4 regions of the Pseudomonas bijieensis genome follow, and region 2 is predicted to be linked to each of the others. Evidence: predicted binding sites of a transcription regulator. Region 2 holds the regulator's gene; each other region holds the start of a gene.
What was found. Region 2 encodes FliA, which starts transcription of late flagellar genes. Its sites were predicted from a motif close to CTAAAGTTTNNNNNNNNNNNGCCGNTAA; they were not measured.
Positions count from the first base shown of each region.

Region 1: the regulator FliA is predicted to act here: its motif matches at 2,158-2,185, upstream of motA (flagellar motor stator protein MotA).
Region 3: the regulator FliA is predicted to act here: its motif matches at 2,139-2,166, upstream of GN234_RS16215 (methyl-accepting chemotaxis protein).
Region 4: the regulator FliA is predicted to act here: its motif matches at 2,073-2,100, upstream of GN234_RS16205 (methyl-accepting chemotaxis protein).

Region 1 covers NZ_CP048810.1:3,525,562-3,529,757, reverse strand. Annotated here, with positions in the region: gene GN234_RS15460 (rhodanese-like domain-containing protein) at 1-506, opposite strand, end outside; gene GN234_RS15455 (HDOD domain-containing protein) at 549-2,087, opposite strand; gene motA (flagellar motor stator protein MotA) at 2,254-3,105, shown strand; gene motB (flagellar motor protein MotB) at 3,109-4,146, shown strand.
Region 2 covers NZ_CP048810.1:2,381,213-2,385,408, reverse strand. Annotated here, with positions in the region: gene flhF (flagellar biosynthesis protein FlhF) at 1-537, shown strand, start outside; gene fleN (flagellar synthesis regulator FleN) at 654-1,484, shown strand; gene fliA (RNA polymerase sigma factor FliA) at 1,481-2,227, shown strand; gene GN234_RS10280 (chemotaxis response regulator CheY) at 2,395-2,766, shown strand; gene GN234_RS10275 (protein phosphatase CheZ) at 2,785-3,570, shown strand; gene GN234_RS10270 (chemotaxis protein CheA) at 3,601-4,196, shown strand, end outside.
Region 3 covers NZ_CP048810.1:3,706,324-3,710,519, reverse strand. Annotated here, with positions in the region: gene GN234_RS16215 (methyl-accepting chemotaxis protein) at 1-2,007, opposite strand, end outside; gene GN234_RS30380 (methyl-accepting chemotaxis protein) at 2,239-2,943, opposite strand; partial or broken gene GN234_RS30375 (methyl-accepting chemotaxis protein) at 3,142-4,074, opposite strand.
Region 4 covers NZ_CP048810.1:3,702,089-3,706,284, reverse strand. Annotated here, with positions in the region: gene GN234_RS16205 (methyl-accepting chemotaxis protein) at 126-2,030, opposite strand; gene GN234_RS16200 (16S rRNA (uracil(1498)-N(3))-methyltransferase) at 2,145-2,852, opposite strand; gene tatC (twin-arginine translocase subunit TatC) at 2,849-3,646, opposite strand; gene tatB (Sec-independent protein translocase protein TatB) at 3,643-4,062, opposite strand; gene GN234_RS16185 (twin-arginine translocase TatA/TatE family subunit) at 4,073-4,196, opposite strand, start outside.

The sequences.
Region 1 (4,196 bases), 1.1 Mb from region 2:
CGAGCGTCCCAGATGGCCAGGTCGGCAGCGCCGAGACGGCTTTGCAGATACTCGCGGGTAGCGGTGGGAGCATCGTGCAGTGTCAGGCTGACCGGGCCTGCAACTGGTGCAGGGACGTCGACGGACACCGGCAGGCCTTCGGCCAGCCACGACAGCAAGCCGCCGTCGAGGTAGTGGTAGTTCGAGTGACCGATCACGTCCAACAGCCAGATAAAACGCCCGGCCCAGCCGCCGCCTTCATCGTCGTAGACCACGTAGACCGCATCCGGGTTATGCCCGAGCTCGCCGAACAGTGCTTCGAGGTCGGCTTTGGCTGGCAGCAGGCCCGGGGCTGGCGGCTGGCCGAGCTGGGTGCGTTTGGGATCGACGAAGCGTGCACCGGGAATATGCCCGGTGCTGTAGCGGGCGGCGCTGGTCAGGTCCACCAGAATCAGTTCGCGGGCGTCGAGGCGCGGTAGCAGTTCGCTCGGCTCGATCACCAGTGGCAAGCCAGAGAAGTCAGGCATGTGAGGTCTCCAGGGGCGCAAAGGGAAAGGATTGTAGCAAGTTCAGCGGCCGCGGTTGGTAAAGGTATGCAGGGCCCGTTCGATGCATTGCACGGTTTTGCCGAAGGCTTGCACGGTCACGTCCGAGAACGGCCCGCCGCCCTGGTCCACCGCCACCAGCATGATGACTCGGCCATTGCAGGTCAGTGAGCGCAACAGCAGGTGCTCACCCCGGAACAGGCTGCGCAGGCCCGGTGGCAGCAGAGCCGAAAACTGCGCATTGTTGTCCGGGTTCAGGCGAACCTGGGCCTGCTGGGCCAGCAACCGCTGCAATATCTTGCTCTGGCTGATGGTAAAACTCATGGCCGCGGCTTCTTTCGGCAGGCCGGCGGTCTGGTGTACGCGCACGCTGGCCTGGCTGCGGTCGGCCATCAGGATCATCACCCGACGCATGCCACAGGCCACCAACACGTCCCGTGCCGAGGTGGTCAAGTGCATGGCATTGCGAAAGGGGCTCGGTTCCACCAACAGTGCGGAGCATTGCTTGCGCCACTGGCTCAGGTCTTCGGCGCTGGGTGGGGCGGGGGGGAGCAATCCGGGGTGGATGCGACGGCTGTCCCAGGGCCAGAGCAACGCCACGGCCGGGTGCCAGAGGTCCGGCATGGCGTCATGACGGGCGCTGGTGACAGCTTGTTGGTGCAGTTGTTGCTGGACCTCATCCATCGGCATCTGCAGATACAAACTGGTGAGGTATTGCCAGCGGACAATGTGGGGGCTGTCCCAGGCCTGTTGCGCTGAAAGTGCCAGGCCGTTGGCCAGCAATACGGTATTGGCCGGTTGATTGAGCCAGCGCCGCAGCGTCGGGTCATCGTCCAGGCGATTCTGTTGGCGCAGTGGGTGTTCGCTGTCCCGGGCGATGCGCAGCACTCTTACCAGCTCGCGGCGTTCATTGAGCAGCAGGCGATAGCCCTGCATCACCCAGATCGGCAAGCGCCAGGTTTCTACCAGCGCCAGGCAGATCTTCAGCAGGCTGACGCCGAACAATTCGCGCTCGACCTTGCTCGCGGGCTCACCTTTATGGACGACCCGCAACTCCCACTCCCCCAGCAACCGCGGGTGAGTCAGTGCCAGGGGCCAGAGCGGCGACAGAAACAACAGGCTGCCCCAGTGTATGTCCTGCCACAGTCGCGCCAGGCGGCTGGCAAAAAAGCCATTGGCCTGTTGCGTGGCGTGCTGGCTGATCAATTGCAGCTGGCGCAAGGCAACGGGGATTTCTTGCCCCGGCAACGACGGCAAGCGAGCGAGCAGTTCCTCGGTGCGCTTGAGGCCGAGACGGTTGATGGCTACTTCGAGATTTTCCGCCGGTTCTGCAAGGCTGCCATGGGTGTGATGGTTGGCCTCGCGGATGACGCTCAGGGCCAGGGCCGGGCTGTCCTGCATCAGTTCGGCGATGTCGCGCAACGAGCGGCGGCTGTCGGCAATGGCCTTGCAGACCAAGTCATGACTGGCCTGGGGCACTGGTAGGTGCACGCCGTCCAGCAGCTTTACCCAGCCTTCGAGCGTGGTCGGTCGCGGCGTTGGAACCTTAGTTTCGTTAGTCATGGCTGGACGTGATCATCGTATGAATTCTCTACGCCCGAAGCGGGCCAAACTGGCTTTTCGCCAGAACTGGCTATAGTCTGGCGCAGTTTTGCCGATAAGTAGAAGAAGAGATTTTTCAGCTTCCGAATATGACCTTGAACCCGACTTAAATAAGTACTTTCTATCTATGGCTAAAATTATCGGCATCATTGTCGTGTTCGCGAGCGTACTCGGCGGATACGTGCTCTCCCATGGCAAGATTGCCGCCCTGATCCAGCCTTTCGAGGTGATGATCATCGGTGGCGCGGCCCTTGGCGCATTCCTGCAGGCCAACCCTGGCTATATGACGATGCACGTGCTCAAGAAGTCCCTGGGCATGTTCAGTTCGCGTTTCAGCCACACCTTCTACCTCGAAGTGCTGGGCCTGATCTACGAGATTCTCAACAAGAGCCGCCGCGAAGGCATGATGGCGATCGAAGGCGATATTGAAGACGCCGCTGCCAGCCCGATTTTCGCCAAGTATCCTGCGGTGCTCAAAGATGCCCGCATGACGGCGTTCATCTGTGATTACCTGCGCATCATGTCGTCCGGCAACATGGCGCCCCATGAGCTCGAAGGCCTGTTCGACATGGAGCTGTACAGCCTCAAGGAAGACCTGGAGCACCCTTCCCACGCAGTCACCGGTATCGCCGACGCCATGCCCGGCTTCGGTATCGTCGCGGCGGTATTGGGCATCGTGGTGACCATGGCTTCCCTGGGCGACGGCGACCAGAAGTCCATCGGCCTGCACGTGGGGGCGGCACTGGTGGGTACCTTCTTCGGTATTCTGGCTGCGTATGGTTTTTTCGGCCCACTGGCCCACTCCCTGGCCCATGACGCCAAGGAAGAACTCAACGTCTACGAAGCCATCAAGGCTTCCCTGGTGGCCTCGGCCTCGGGCATGCCGCCATCGCTGGCGGTGGAGTTCGGTCGCAAGGTCCTGTACCCGGCGCACCGTCCAAGCTTCGCCGAGCTGGAACAAGCGGTTCGCGGTCGTTAAGTCATGGAAAATAACCAGCCGATCATCATCAAGCGCGTCAAGCGCATAGCCGCGGGGCATCACGGGGGCGCCTGGAAAATCGCCTTCGCCGACTTTGCGACGGCGATGATGGCGTTCTTCCTGGTGCTGTGGCTGCTGTCCACCGCGACCCCGGAACAGAAGATCGCCATCGCCGGTTACTTCAAGGACCCGGTCGGTTTTACTGAAAGCGGCACGCCGTACATCATCGACCTGGGTGGTTCACCGACCCTGGCGCCGGACACGACCCTCAATCCTGAAGTCAAATCCGAGCCCCAGCCCGACAAGGTGACGGTGGATTCCGAGCAGGTCGAAGGCATGGCCGAGCAGATCGAGCGCGAACGCCTGGAATTGTTGCTGCAGGAATTGCAGAACAAGGTCGAGGAGAACCCGCAGCTGCAGAAATTCAAGGACCAGATCCTGTTCGAGATTACGCCGAACGGCTTGCGCATCCAGATCATGGACGCCGAGAACCGGCCGATGTTCGATTCCGGCAGTGCGCGCCTGAAACCTTATTTCGAAGACATCCTGCTGGCCATGGCCGACACCATCAAGGCGGTGCCGAACAAGATCAGCATCAGCGGTCATACCGATGCCAAGCCCTACGTCGGCAAAGGTGATTTCGGTAACTGGGAGCTGTCCGCCAACCGCGCCAACGCGGCGCGTCGTGCCCTGGTGGCTGGCAGCTATCCGGACGAACAGGTGGCGCGGGTGGTCGGTTACGCATCCTCGGCGTTGTTCGACCGCAAGGACCCGTTCAACCCGGTCAACCGGCGTATCGATATCGTGGTGTTGACCAAGAAGGCCCAGCAGGCCATCGAAGGTTCGCAAACCGACGACCCGGCGCCGGATCCGGCCCAGGGCCAGGGCGCACCGGGTGAAGTCCCGGCGACGCCTGGTGCTGCGGTTGATCCGAACGCCTTGCCGGCGGACCAGCAGCCCGTGCCGGCCCATGAGCTGCGCGAACGTCTGAACCTGTTCGACGATGCTGCGCCCAAGCCTGCTGGAACGCCTGCGCAGTGACCTAAGGGCCGATACAGACCTGTGGGAGCAAGGCTGGCCCGCGATGAAGG
Region 2 (4,196 bases):
ATCGGTGCCCAGGAGCAACTCAAGACCCTGGGACGGATCCTCAACGTGTCGGTGACCCATGTGGATCCGGGCCAGTCCCTGGCCCAGGCATTGGAACCGTTGCTGCGCAAGCGCGTCGTACTGATCGATACCGCCGGCCTGCAAGCCAGCGATCCGGCCCTGCGCATGCAGCTCGAAAGCCTGGCCGGACGCGGCATCAAGTCAAAAAATTATCTCGTGTTGGCAACCACCAGCCAGAAACAGGTTCTAACCGCCGCATACCACAGCTACAAACGCTGCGGGCTGGCCGGCTGCATCCTGACTAAGCTGGACGAAACGGCAAGCCTGGGCGAGGTGTTGAGCCTGGCGATCGGTCATGAACTACCGGTGGCCTACCTGACCGACGGGCCGCGGATCCCGGATGATTTGCATCTGCCGCGCCGTCATCAACTGGTCAGCCGTGCCGTGAGTGTGCAAATGCAGGAAGAACCCAGCGAAGAAGCCATGGCTGATATGTTCGCTGATATCTACCACAGCCCGACCAAGCAGGTTGGCTGAGGTAATCATGAATATTTTTTGTACCTACATCGATGGTCTGCCATGCATTGTTCCGTATGCGAACGCGCAGCCAGTAATGTGGCCTCCGTCTAAGTAAGACAAGGTAAAGAACGAACATGGGCAGCATGCATCCCGTACAGGTGATCGCGGTGACCGGCGGCAAAGGTGGCGTCGGGAAGACTAACGTGTCAGTGAACTTGTCCCTGGCTCTGGCAGAGCTTGGCCGACGGGTCATGCTGCTGGACGCCGACCTGGGCCTGGCGAACGTCGACGTGCTCTTGGGGCTTACACCCAAACGCACCCTGGCGGACGTGATCGAAGGCCGTTGCGAATTGCGCGACGTGCTGTTGCAGGGGCCAGGCGGGATTCGCATCGTGCCGGCTGCCTCCGGCACCCAGAGCATGGTTCACCTGACCCCGGCCCAGCACGCCGGCCTGATCCAGGCTTTCAGCGACATCGGCGACAACCTCGATGTGCTGGTGATCGACACCGCGGCCGGTATCGGCGACTCGGTCGTCAGTTTCGTACGCGCGGCCCAGGAAGTGTTGCTGGTGGTCTGCGACGAACCGACGTCCATCACCGACGCCTATGCCTTGATCAAGCTGCTGAACCGCGACTATGGCATGAATCGCTTCCGCGTCCTGGCCAACATGGCCCAGAGCCCGCAGGAGGGCCGCAACCTGTTCGCCAAGTTGACAAAGGTCACGGATCGCTTCCTGGACGTCGCCCTACAATACGTCGGCGCCGTGCCCTACGACGAAAGCGTACGCAAGGCCGTCCAGAAGCAACGTGCCGTTTATGAAGCCTTTCCACGTTCCAAATGCGCGCTGGCGTTCAAGGCGATCGCCCAGAAGGTCGATACCTGGCCGTTGCCGGCCAACCCGCGCGGGCATCTGGAATTTTTCGTCGAGCGTCTTGTGCAACAAACAGCAGGGCCCGTGCTATGACAGCCAGCGGTTACAACCATCTCTACAAAAAATCGGCACGGGACGCCCAGTACGAATTGATCGAGCGTTACGCGCCACTGGTCAAGCGTATCGCCTACCACTTGCTGGCGCGGTTGCCGGCCAGTGTCCAGGTCGAAGACTTGATCCAGGCGGGCATGATCGGCCTGCTCGAAGTGTCGAACAAATACGACGCGAGCAAGGGCGCCAGTTTCGAGACGTATGCCGGTATTCGCATTCGCGGGGCCATGCTCGATGAAGTCCGCAAGGGCGATTGGGCGCCACGCTCGGTGCACCGCAATACCCGCATGGTCAGCGATGCAATTCGGGCAATTGAAGCTAAAACCGGGCGTGACGCTAAAGATCACGAGGTTGCGGCCGAACTCCAGTTGAGTCTCGATGATTATTACGGGATTTTGAACGATACCTTGGGCAGCCGCCTGTTCAGTTTCGACGACCTGTTGCAGGACGGTGGTGAACACGAGGGACTGCACGAGGATGGCGCGAGTGCTCACATGGAGCCATCGCGTGACCTGGAAGATGAACGTTTCCAGAGCGCGCTGGCGGATGCGATTGCCAATTTGCCGGAGCGTGAGCGACTGGTCTTGGCGCTGTACTACGACGAAGAGCTGAACCTCAAGGAAATCGGTGAGGTCCTGGGGGTCAGCGAATCGCGGGTCAGCCAGTTACACAGCCAGTGCGCGGCCCGTTTGCGGGGGCGTTTGGGGGAGTGGCGAGCGCGTTGACAGGCAGTGTGGGGACACTGCGAACGAGGCTGGCCTGGCAAGTACTGCGCCAGTCTCCATCCGTTGTGCTCCAGACCGTTGTCGAGTGTTGTGCCGGATTGATTGAAATGGCGCGTCCAGGTGCTGGGCGCGTTTAAGACTGCTTGGAGGTCGAATTGGACAAGAACATGAAAATCCTCATCGTTGATGACTTCTCAACGATGCGGCGGATCATAAAAAACCTGTTGCGTGACCTTGGGTTCACCAACACGGCCGAGGCAGATGACGGGACCACTGCGCTCCCGATGTTGCACAGTGGCAACTTCGATTTTCTGGTCACCGACTGGAACATGCCGGGCATGACCGGTATCGACCTGCTGCGTCAGGTGCGTGCCGACGAAAAACTCAAGCATCTTCCGGTGCTGATGGTCACTGCCGAAGCCAAGCGCGAGCAGATCATCGAAGCGGCCCAGGCCGGTGTCAACGGCTATGTGGTCAAACCCTTCACGGCCCAGGCGTTGAAAGAGAAGATCGAAAAAATCTTCGAACGCATCGGTTAACGGCGCCACGGGGGAGCTATGGACAACGAATCTTCAATGGGCGATTTCGAATCGACCCTGAAAAAACATGCCCGCGAACTGGTCGACAGCCTTGAAAAAGGTCGCTTTGGCGATGCGGTTCAAATGATCCATGAGCTCAACCAGACCCGTGACCGCGGTCTGTATCAGGAAGTGGGCAAGCTCACGCGTGAACTGCACAGCGCGATTGTCAATTTCCAGATCGACCCGCATATGCCGCAGGCCGAGGAAGTCTCGCAGATCACCGACGCCACCGAGCGTCTGGGGTATGTGGTCAAGCTGACCGAGGCCGCGGCCAACCGCACCATGGACCTGGTGGAAAGCGCAACGCCGCTGGTCAATGGCCTGAGCGAAGAAGCCCAGGCCTTGAGCACCGACTGGGGTCGGTTCATGCGTCGAGAAGTCGGCGCTGAAGAGTTTCGGGAACTGGCCCGTCGGGTCGACGGTTTCCTGACGCGCAGCAGCACCGAGAACCGCGCCGTAGCAAGCAACCTCAACGACATTCTGCTGGCCCAGGACTATCAGGACCTGACCGGCCAAGTGATCAAGCGTGTGACCCAACTGGTCACCGAAGTGGAAAGCAACCTGCTCAAACTGGTGTTGATGGCCAGCCAGGTCGACCGCTTTGCAGGTATCGAACACGACCGTGAAGCGATGCTTGCTGAAAAAGATCCACAAAAACATCTCTCTCAGGGTGAAGGTCCGCAAATTCATGCCGATAAAAGAGAAGACGTTATGTCCGGTCAGGACGATGTGGACGATTTGCTGTCCAGCCTTGGATTCTGAGTTTTAGCCCTGTTTTAGGAGCAGCCATTAATGAGCTTCGGCGCCGATGAAGAGATCCTTCAGGATTTCCTGGTTGAGGCCGGCGAGATTCTAGAGCAACTGTCCGAACAGCTGGTCGAGCTGGAAAGCCGACCTGATGATGCGGATCTGCTCAATGCAATTTTTCGCGGTTTCCACACTGTAAAAGGAGGCGCCGGCTTCCTCCAGCTCAACGAGCTGGTGGAGTGCTGTCACATTGCCGAGAACGTGTTCGACATCCTGCGCAAGGGTGAGCGTCGCGTTGATTCGGAACTGATGGACGTGGTGCTTGAAGCGCTGGATGCGGTCAACAGTATGTTCAGCGAAGTGCGTGAGCGCTCGCCGATTACCCCTGCCACCCCCGAGCTGCTCGCCGCGCTGTCGCGCCTGGCCGAGCCGCAATCGGCTGACGAAGCGGCGCCGGTTGCCGAGGCAGTGGTCGAAGAACCGGTCGCCGAGGAATCGGGCGACATCACCGATAACGAATTCGAACAACTGCTGGACTCCCTCAACACCGTCAAGGCCCAGGCCGAGGCGCCGGCCGCTCCGGTTGCACCCGCTGCGCCGGCCGCCGATGGAGCTGCCAGCGATGAAATCACCGATGCCGA
Region 3 (4,196 bases), 1.3 Mb from region 2:
GCCGCCGTAAGGGCGGAACCCTAAGTAGCCGTTACCTAAATAACGGATATACACCCAAGAATACCTATACCCACAGACCACCAGCTCAAGATGGCGCAGCCGCTGCTCCCTGCAATATTGTGAGCGCTGCGCACTCAAGCGGGAGCAAGCTCCCTCGCCACAGGTTTTGCGTAGGCCTGCTAGACCCGGAACCGCCCCACCAACGTCTGCAAATGAACCCCCCAACCGCGCCAGCTCAGCACTCGAAGCGGCAGTCTTCTCACTGGACGACGCCGTCTGCTCCGACACATCACGCACATTCAGCACACTACGGTTGATCTCCTCAGCCACCGCACTCTGCTGCTCCGCCGCCGCGGCGATCTGCTGGTTCATCGACTGGATCGCCGAAACCGTGCGAGTAATGTTCTCCAGCGAGCCCCCCGCGCGGCGGGTCAGTTCGACGCTGCTGTCGGTCAGGCTGCGGCTGTTGTCCATGATGGTCGCGACTTGTTCGGTGCCGCTTTGCAAGCCGACAATCAGTTCTGCGATTTCTTCGGTGGACTTCTGGGTACGCTGGGCCAAGCTGCGGACTTCATCGGCCACCACCGCAAAACCACGTCCGGCCTCGCCGGCGCGGGCGGCTTCGATGGCGGCGTTGAGGGCTAGCAGGTTGGTCTGCTGAGCCACGGACTTGATCACGTCCAGGACGCTGCCGATCTTGTCGCTTTCACGCTTCAAGTCGCCCATGGCGGCGGTGGAGTTGCCGACTTCCTTAGCCAGGCGTTCGATCTGGGCAATGGCCTCGCCAACCACTTTGTCACCCTCGCGGGCCTGTTGGTCGGCAGCGACGGCGGCTTCGGAAGCTTCCTCGGCGTTGCGTGCGACTTCTTGCACGGTGGCGGTCATTTCGTGCATGGCGGTGGCGACCTGGTCGGTTTCCACTTTCTGGCTGTTGACCCCGGCGCTGGTCTGTTCGGTCACGGCCGAGAGCTGTTCGGCGGCGCTGGCGATCTGGGTCACACCTTCGCTGATGCCACCGATCAACTGCCGCAGGCCCACGGTCATGCTTTGCATGGCGCGTTGCAGCTGGCCGAGTTCGTCGCGACGCTCGGAGGTCAGGTTGTGGGTCAGGTCACCGGCGGCCACGCGTTCGGCAACCTTCAAGGTCTGGCCGAGCGGGCCGACGATCTGCCGGGTGATGAACAGGGCGGCGATCACGCCAAACAGCAGCGCCAGGGCGGCCGCTACGATCAGGACCGTCTTGGCTTGGGCGGCGTCGTGGTCACGCACGGCGGTCTGGGATACGGTCAGCTTCTGGCTGGCGTCGATCAGTATTTGACCTTGCTCGGTCATGCGCTGGAGGGCCGCAGCGTTGTCGATTTGCGAGTCGCGGAATTGGGCGACCGCCGCGCGATAGAGATTGAACGAGTCGCTGGCCTGCTGCAGGTCGGCGGCGTGTTCCTGGGGCAATTGGTCTGGCAGGCGCGCGAGCAGTTTGAGGACGGTGTCGATGGCATCGAGGGCCGGTTGCTGGGCTTCGCTCTTGCCGCTGTAGGTGTAGCCACGAACCTGGTAGCGGGCTTGCTGGATGGCCTTGCTCAGGGTGACCACGCTGTTGAACGGGGTGATGTCGCCGGCTTGCAGCAACAACTTTTCAACTTCAGCGACGCGGGCCACGGCGTTGTCGGCGCTGGCGCCGAGTTTGCTACGGGCATCTTCGCGGTTGACGGTGGCGCGGGTCATCTGGGCGAAGGCGCCCTTGTATTCGGCGACGGCGGCCAGTTGCGCATCGATCAGCGCGACGTCGGCCGGTTGTTCGATCAACTGGCGAGCAGTCTTCAGGCCCTCTTCGAGCTTGCCCAGCAGGTCGTTGACCGCTTGCGGTCCTTTCTCGCCCCGCGTGGTGTTGTAGTCGATGCTGGCCAGGTTCAAGTCTTTGCTCAAGTCGTTGAGACTGGCAATGAAGCCCAGTTTGTCGCCCCGACTGATGACATTGCCCAGGCCGGACCAGCCGGTGAATGCAATCATCAAGGTGAGGAACAGCACCAGGCCGAAGCCTGCGCCGAGTTTGCGATTAACGCCTACGTTTCCCAGACCCTGGGCAAGCCACCGGAACATGCTGATACTCCCTTGTAGCGCTGATTGGTTTTATCAGGGTTGTATCGGCGGTTTTGCCGGGATCTGTAGAAAAATAGACGTAATGCATTCCTGTGGCGAGGGAGCAAGCCCTGGCCACAGGCTTATGCCAGCTCTTTTGGGTCAGACCTTGAAGCGTCCTACCAGCGTCTGCAAATGAACCCCCAGCCGTGCCAGTTCGGCACTGGAGGCGGCGGTTTCTTCGCTGGAAGAAGCCGTCTGTTCGGACACATCGCGAACGTTCACGACGCTGCGGTTGATCTCTTCGGCCACGGCACTCTGCTGCTCGGCGGCGGCGGCGATCTGTTGGTTCATCGACTGGATTGCCGAGACCGTACGGGTGATGTTTTCCAGCGAGCCACCGGCGCGGCGGGTCAATTCGACGCTGCTATCGGTCAGGTTGCGGCTGTTGTCCAGGGTGGTCGCGACCTGTTCGGTGCCCGATTGCAGGCCGAGGATAAGCTCTTCGATTTCTTCGGTGGACTTCTGGGTGCGCTGGGCCAGGCTGCGAACCTCGTCGGCCACCACCGCGAACCCACGTCCGGCTTCACCGGCACGGGCCGCCTCGATCGCCGCGTTGAGGGCCAGCAGGTTGGTTTGCTGGGCCACGGACTTGATCACATCCAGCACGCTGCCGATCTTGTCGCTCTCGCGCTTGAGATGGCCCATCGCTTCGGTGGAATTGCCCACTTCCTTGGACAGGCGTTCGATCTGGGCAATGGCTTCGCCCACGACTTTTTCGCCTTCGCGAGCCTGTTGGTCAGCAGCGACGGCCGCTTCGGAGGCTTCTTCGGCGTTGCGCGCCACTTCCTGCACCGTGGCGGTCATTTCGTGCATGGCGGTGGCGACCTGGTCTGTTTCCACTTTCTGGCTGTTGACCCCGGCGCTGGTCTGCTCGGTGACGGCGGAGAGCTGTTCAGCGGCGCTGGCGATTTGCGTAACGCCTTCGCCGATGCCTCCGATCAGTTGCCGCAGGCTGATCACCATTCGCTGTAGGCTGCCTTGTAATTGGCCCATATCGTCACGGCGGGTGACCACCAGGTTATGGCTCAAGTCGCCGGAGGCGACACGTTCAACGGCAACCAAGGTCTGCTGCAGTGGAACAACGATCTGCCGGGTAATGATCCAGGCCGCCAGCAGGCCAAACGCCAATGCCAGGATGGTGACGATGATCAGCACTTCTTTCGCATGCGTCGTCTCCAGGTCGCGTTTCTCAATCTGCGAGGTAGTCAAATGGTTGTTCAGGTCATTCAAACGGGCGCCCTGGTCGACCATTCTCTTGAGGGCTGATGCGCTGGCCACCTGCGAATCGCGGAACTGGCTGACGGCGGCACGATAGGCCTTCATCGATTCAGTGGCTTGTTGCAGGTTGGCGGTGTGTTGTTCCGGCAGTTTGCCCGGCAGGCTTTCAAGGTTTTTCAAGACACTATCGATGGCCTCCAGCGCCGGTTGCTCGGCATCGGCCTTGCCACTGTAGGTGTAGCCGCGAACCTGGTAGCGCGCTTGCTGGAGCAGTTTGCTCAGCTCGATCACACTGTCGAATTGCGCAACACTGTCGCCTTGGCGCAAGGCATTTTCGACCTCCTTCACTTTGGCCACGGCATTGTCGGCGTTGGCGCCAAGCTTGGATCGGGCCGATTCGCGGTTCTGCGTCGCCTGGGTCAGGTCGCCGAAGGCGCGTTTGTACTCGTCGAGGATAGCCAGTTGCTGATTGAGCAACTCCTGGTCTGCCGGACGTACAAACTGTTTGAGGGCAGCTTGTATGCTTTCCTGAAGCTTGCCCAAGAACTCGCTGACGACAGCGGGTCCCTGTTCGCCACGCCGCATCTCATAGTCGAGACTGGCGACTCGCAAATCCTTGGCCAACTCATTGAGACTGGCGATAGACGCCTGCTTGTCAGCGCGGCTGATCACGCTGCCCAGGCTGTTCCAGCCCGCGAAGGTGCTCAGGAGGGTCATGAGCAGTACCAGGCCAAAACCGAAACCCAGTTTGCGATTGACGCTTACGTTTCCCAGCTTTTCGGTCAGCCAACTGAACATGCTGATACTCCCTGGAACCTTTTATAGGTCTTATGAGAAGA
Region 4 (4,196 bases), 1.3 Mb from region 2:
GGGCGTTTCCTTGGTGAGGGCACTCGGCTGCGAAGTCGTTGCCCCTCCGAACGCCCGCCGGTGGCCGCTTCGCGCCCTAGCGGGAGCAAGCGCCCTCGCCACGGGTTTTATGCCTGCCCTTCAGGTTAGACCTTGAAGCGTCCCACCAGCGTCTGCAAATGAACCCCAAGCCGCGCCAGTTCGGCGCTGGAGGCGGCGGTTTCTTCACTGGAAGCAGCCGTTTGTTCGGACACGTCGCGAACATTCAGCACGCTGCGGTTGATCTCTTCGGCCACGGCGCTCTGTTGCTCGGCCGCGGCGGCGATCTGTTGGTTCATCGACTGGATCGCCGAGACGGTGCGGGTGATGTTTTCCAGTGAGCCACCGGCACGGCGGGTCAGTTCGACGCTGCTGTCGGTCAGGCTGCGACTGTTGTCCAGGCTGGTCGCGACCTGTTCGGTTCCGGTCTGCAGGCCAAGGACCAGTTGCTCGATCTCTTCGGTGGACTTCTGGGTGCGCTGGGCCAGGCTGCGCACCTCGTCGGCCACTACCGCGAACCCACGCCCGGCTTCACCGGCCCGGGCCGCCTCGATGGCCGCGTTGAGGGCCAGCAGGTTGGTTTGCTGGGCCACGGACTTGATCACGTCCAGGACGCTGCCGATCTTGTCGCTCTCGCGTTTGAGGTGGCCCATGGCATCGGTGGAATTGCCCACCGCGTTGGACAGGCGCTCGATCTGGGCGATGGCTTCTCCGACCACCTTTTCGCCTTCGCGAGCCTGTTGGTCCGCGGCGGCCGTTGCTTCGCTCGCTTGCTCGGCATTGCGCGCCACTTCCTGCACCGTAGCGGTCATTTCGTGCATGGCGGTGGCGACCTGATCGGTTTCCACCTTCTGGCTGTTGACCCCGGCGCTGGTCTGTTCGGTAACGGCTGAAAGCTGTTCGGCGGCGCTGGCGATTTGCGTGACGCCTTCGCTGATGCCGCCGATCAATTGCCGCAGGCCCACGGTCATGCTCTGCATGGCGCGCTGTAGTTGGCCCAGTTCGTCGCGGCGCTCGGAGGTGAGATTGTGGGTCAAGTCGCCTGCCGCCACGCGTTCGGCGACCTTGAGGGTCTGCTCCAGCGGGGTGACGATCTGCCGGGTGATCGCCAGGGCGGCGATCACGCCGAACAGGAAGGCCAGCGCGGCGGCCGATGCCAGCAAAATCTTGGCATCGCTGGCTTCATGGTCGCGCACGATGGTCTGGGACTGGGTGAGATTCCTGCTGGCCTCGCGTAGCACCACCCCCAAGTCGGACATGCGCTTGACCGCGGCAGCGCTTGCGGTCTGGGCATCACGGAACTGGCCGACCGCTGCACGATAAGTCTTGAACGATTCGTTGGCCTGCTGCAGGTTGGCGGCGTGTTCGTCTGGTAGTTGGGGCGGCAGGCTGGCGAGGATTTTCAACGCGTTATCGATGGCATCCAGGGCAGGCTGTTCGGCGTCGGCCTGGCCGCTGTAGGTGTAGCCACGAACCTGATAGCGGGCTTGCTGGATGGCCTTGCTCAGGCTGACCACGCTGTCGAATTGAGCCACGTTGTCGCTTTGCCGCAGGGCGTTTTCAACGGTGGCGACACGGGCTACGGCGTTATCGGCATTGGCGCCCAGTTTGCCGCGTGCATCCTCACGATTGGCAATGGCGTGGGTCAGTTCGGTGAAGGCAACTTTGTAGTCGGCGATAGCCCCCAGTTGTTTGTCGAGAAGCGCCATGTCGGCTGGCTGCTCGATCGATTGACGGGCGGTTTGGAGCCCAGGCTCCAATTTTCCGAGCAGATCGTTGATTTCCCCTGGGCCCTTTTCGCCGCGGGTCGAAAAATAGTCCATGCGCGCGGTACGCAGGTCCTTGGTCTGGTCGTTCAGGCTGGCAATGAGCCCGAGCATGTCGCCGTGGGCAATCACGCGGCCCAGGCCGATCCATCCGGTGAAAGCGATCATCAAGGTTAAGAACAGCACCAGGCCGAAACCGAAGCCAAGTTTGCGATTAACGCCTACGTTACCTAGCCATTGGAACATGCTGATACTCCCTTGAAGGGCGGAACTGCTTTGTATAAAGCGTTATCGGCCCAGAAAGGGGGAACAGGAGAAATGAGTTAGATGCGTTTTGAATACCGTGGTAAACCAAAGGGATCAGAACAGTCGTGCGAGCAGCGCCGTAACCGCGGTCTCGACCCGCAGGATCCGCTCGCCCAACTGCACCGGTTGCAAGCCGGCCTTGCCCAGCAGGTCGATCTCGTAGGGAATCCAACCGCCTTCGGGGCCGATGGCCAAGGTCACCGGTTCTGTTAGCGCTCGCGGGCAGGGCGGGTGGTTGCCAGGGTGCCCGACCAGTCCGAGGGTGCCGTTGGCGATGGCCGGCAGGCGGTCCTCGACGAAGGGTTTGAAGCGTTTTTCGATAATGATGTCTGGCAGCACACTGTCCCGGGCTTGTTCCAGGCCCAGGATCAGTTGCTCGCGGATAGCCTCGGGTTCGAGGAACGGCGTCTGCCAAAAGCTCTTTTCCACGCGATAGCTGTTGACCAGTACCACCCGCGGCACACCCATGGTGGCGACGGTCTGGAACACTCGCCTGAGCATTTTCGGACGCGGCAGCGCCAGCACCAGGGTCAGCGGCAACTTGGCCGGTGGCGGCTGGTCGAGGGTCACTTGCAGTTCGGCCTCGCGAGCCTCCAGGCGCAGCACCTGGGCCGTGCCCATCAAGCCGCCGATACGCCCGACCCGCAGGCTGTCGCCGACAGCGCTGCGATGGACTTCCTGCATGTGGGTCAACCGGCGATCGCTCAGCACGACCCGGTCAGGCCCGATGAAATCGGCCTCTTCGAGCAGCAGCAGGTTCACGCTTGGGTCGCAGGCGGCTGGTCGTTGTGGTCATCGACCGGCTGGTCCTCGGGCTCTTCTTCCCGGCGCTTGCGCACCAGGCCACCGAACAGGATACCGATCTCGAACAGCAGCCACATCGGAACGGCCAGCAGGGTCTGGGAGAAGATATCCGGCGGGGTCAGGATCATGCCGACCACGAAGCAGCCGATGATCACATAGGGGCGGATCCTCTTCAGGTAGGCCACGTCCACCACGCCGATCCACACCAGCAGGACCACCGCCACGGGGATTTCGAACGCCACGCCGAAGGCGAAGAACAGCGTCATGACGAAATCCAGGTAGCTGGTGATGTCGGTCATCATCTCCACGCCTGCCGGCGTAGCGGCGGCGAAGAACTTGAAGATCAGCGGGAACACCAGGAAATAGGCGAAGGCCATGCCGGTATAGAACAGCAGGATGCTGGACACCAGCAGCGGCACGGCGATGCGTTTTTCATGCTTGTACAGGCCCGGTGCGATGAAGCCCCAGATCTGGTGCAGGATCACCGGGATCGCCAGGAACAGCGAGACCATCATCGTCAGCTTCAGTGGCGTCAGGAACGGCGACGACACGTCGGTAGCGATCATCGTTGCCCCTACCGGCAGGTACTGGCGCAGCGGCGTGGAAACGAAGGTGTAGATCTGCTGGGTGAAGGAAAACAGCCCGGCGAAGATGATGAAAACCGCCGCGACGCAACGCAGCAGGCGGGTGCGCAACTCGGTGAGGTGCGATACCAGCGGCATCGGCTGGTCGTTTTCAGGGATATCGCTCATGGGGCTCGCGGCGGCAAAGTAGGGTCGTTGGGAGCTGCTGGCGTTGTTACTGTCGCGGCGGGTTCCACCGGTTGGGCCGGCTCGGCCACCACGGGCGTCGTGTTGTCCACCGACGCCTGTGGCGCAATCGTCGGCTCGACCGCAGGCTGAACCGGCGTCGGCTCCTGTTGGGTCGGCGTGAAGATTTTCCGCGCTTCCTGCTCCAGGGACAGGATATGTTCGTTGTGAAGTTGCCGACGGATGTCGTCGGCACCGATCTCACGTTCAACTTCCTGTTTGATCGCATTGAAGCTGCGCTTCAGGCGCCCGATCCACAGACCGGCGGTACGCGCAGCACCCGGCAGGCGCTCTGGGCCCAGTACCAGCAAGGCGACGAGGCCGACGAGCAGCAGTTCAGTGAAGCTGATCCCAAACATTAGTCAGTGCTCACGAGTCTTTGCGGACGGGCTCTTCGACTTTTTGTGCCTGCACGTCGATGGTGTGCGGCGCATTCACAGGCTGGGTGGCCTGGGGATGTACCGGTTGGGCTGGCTGTACCGGTTGCGCCGGG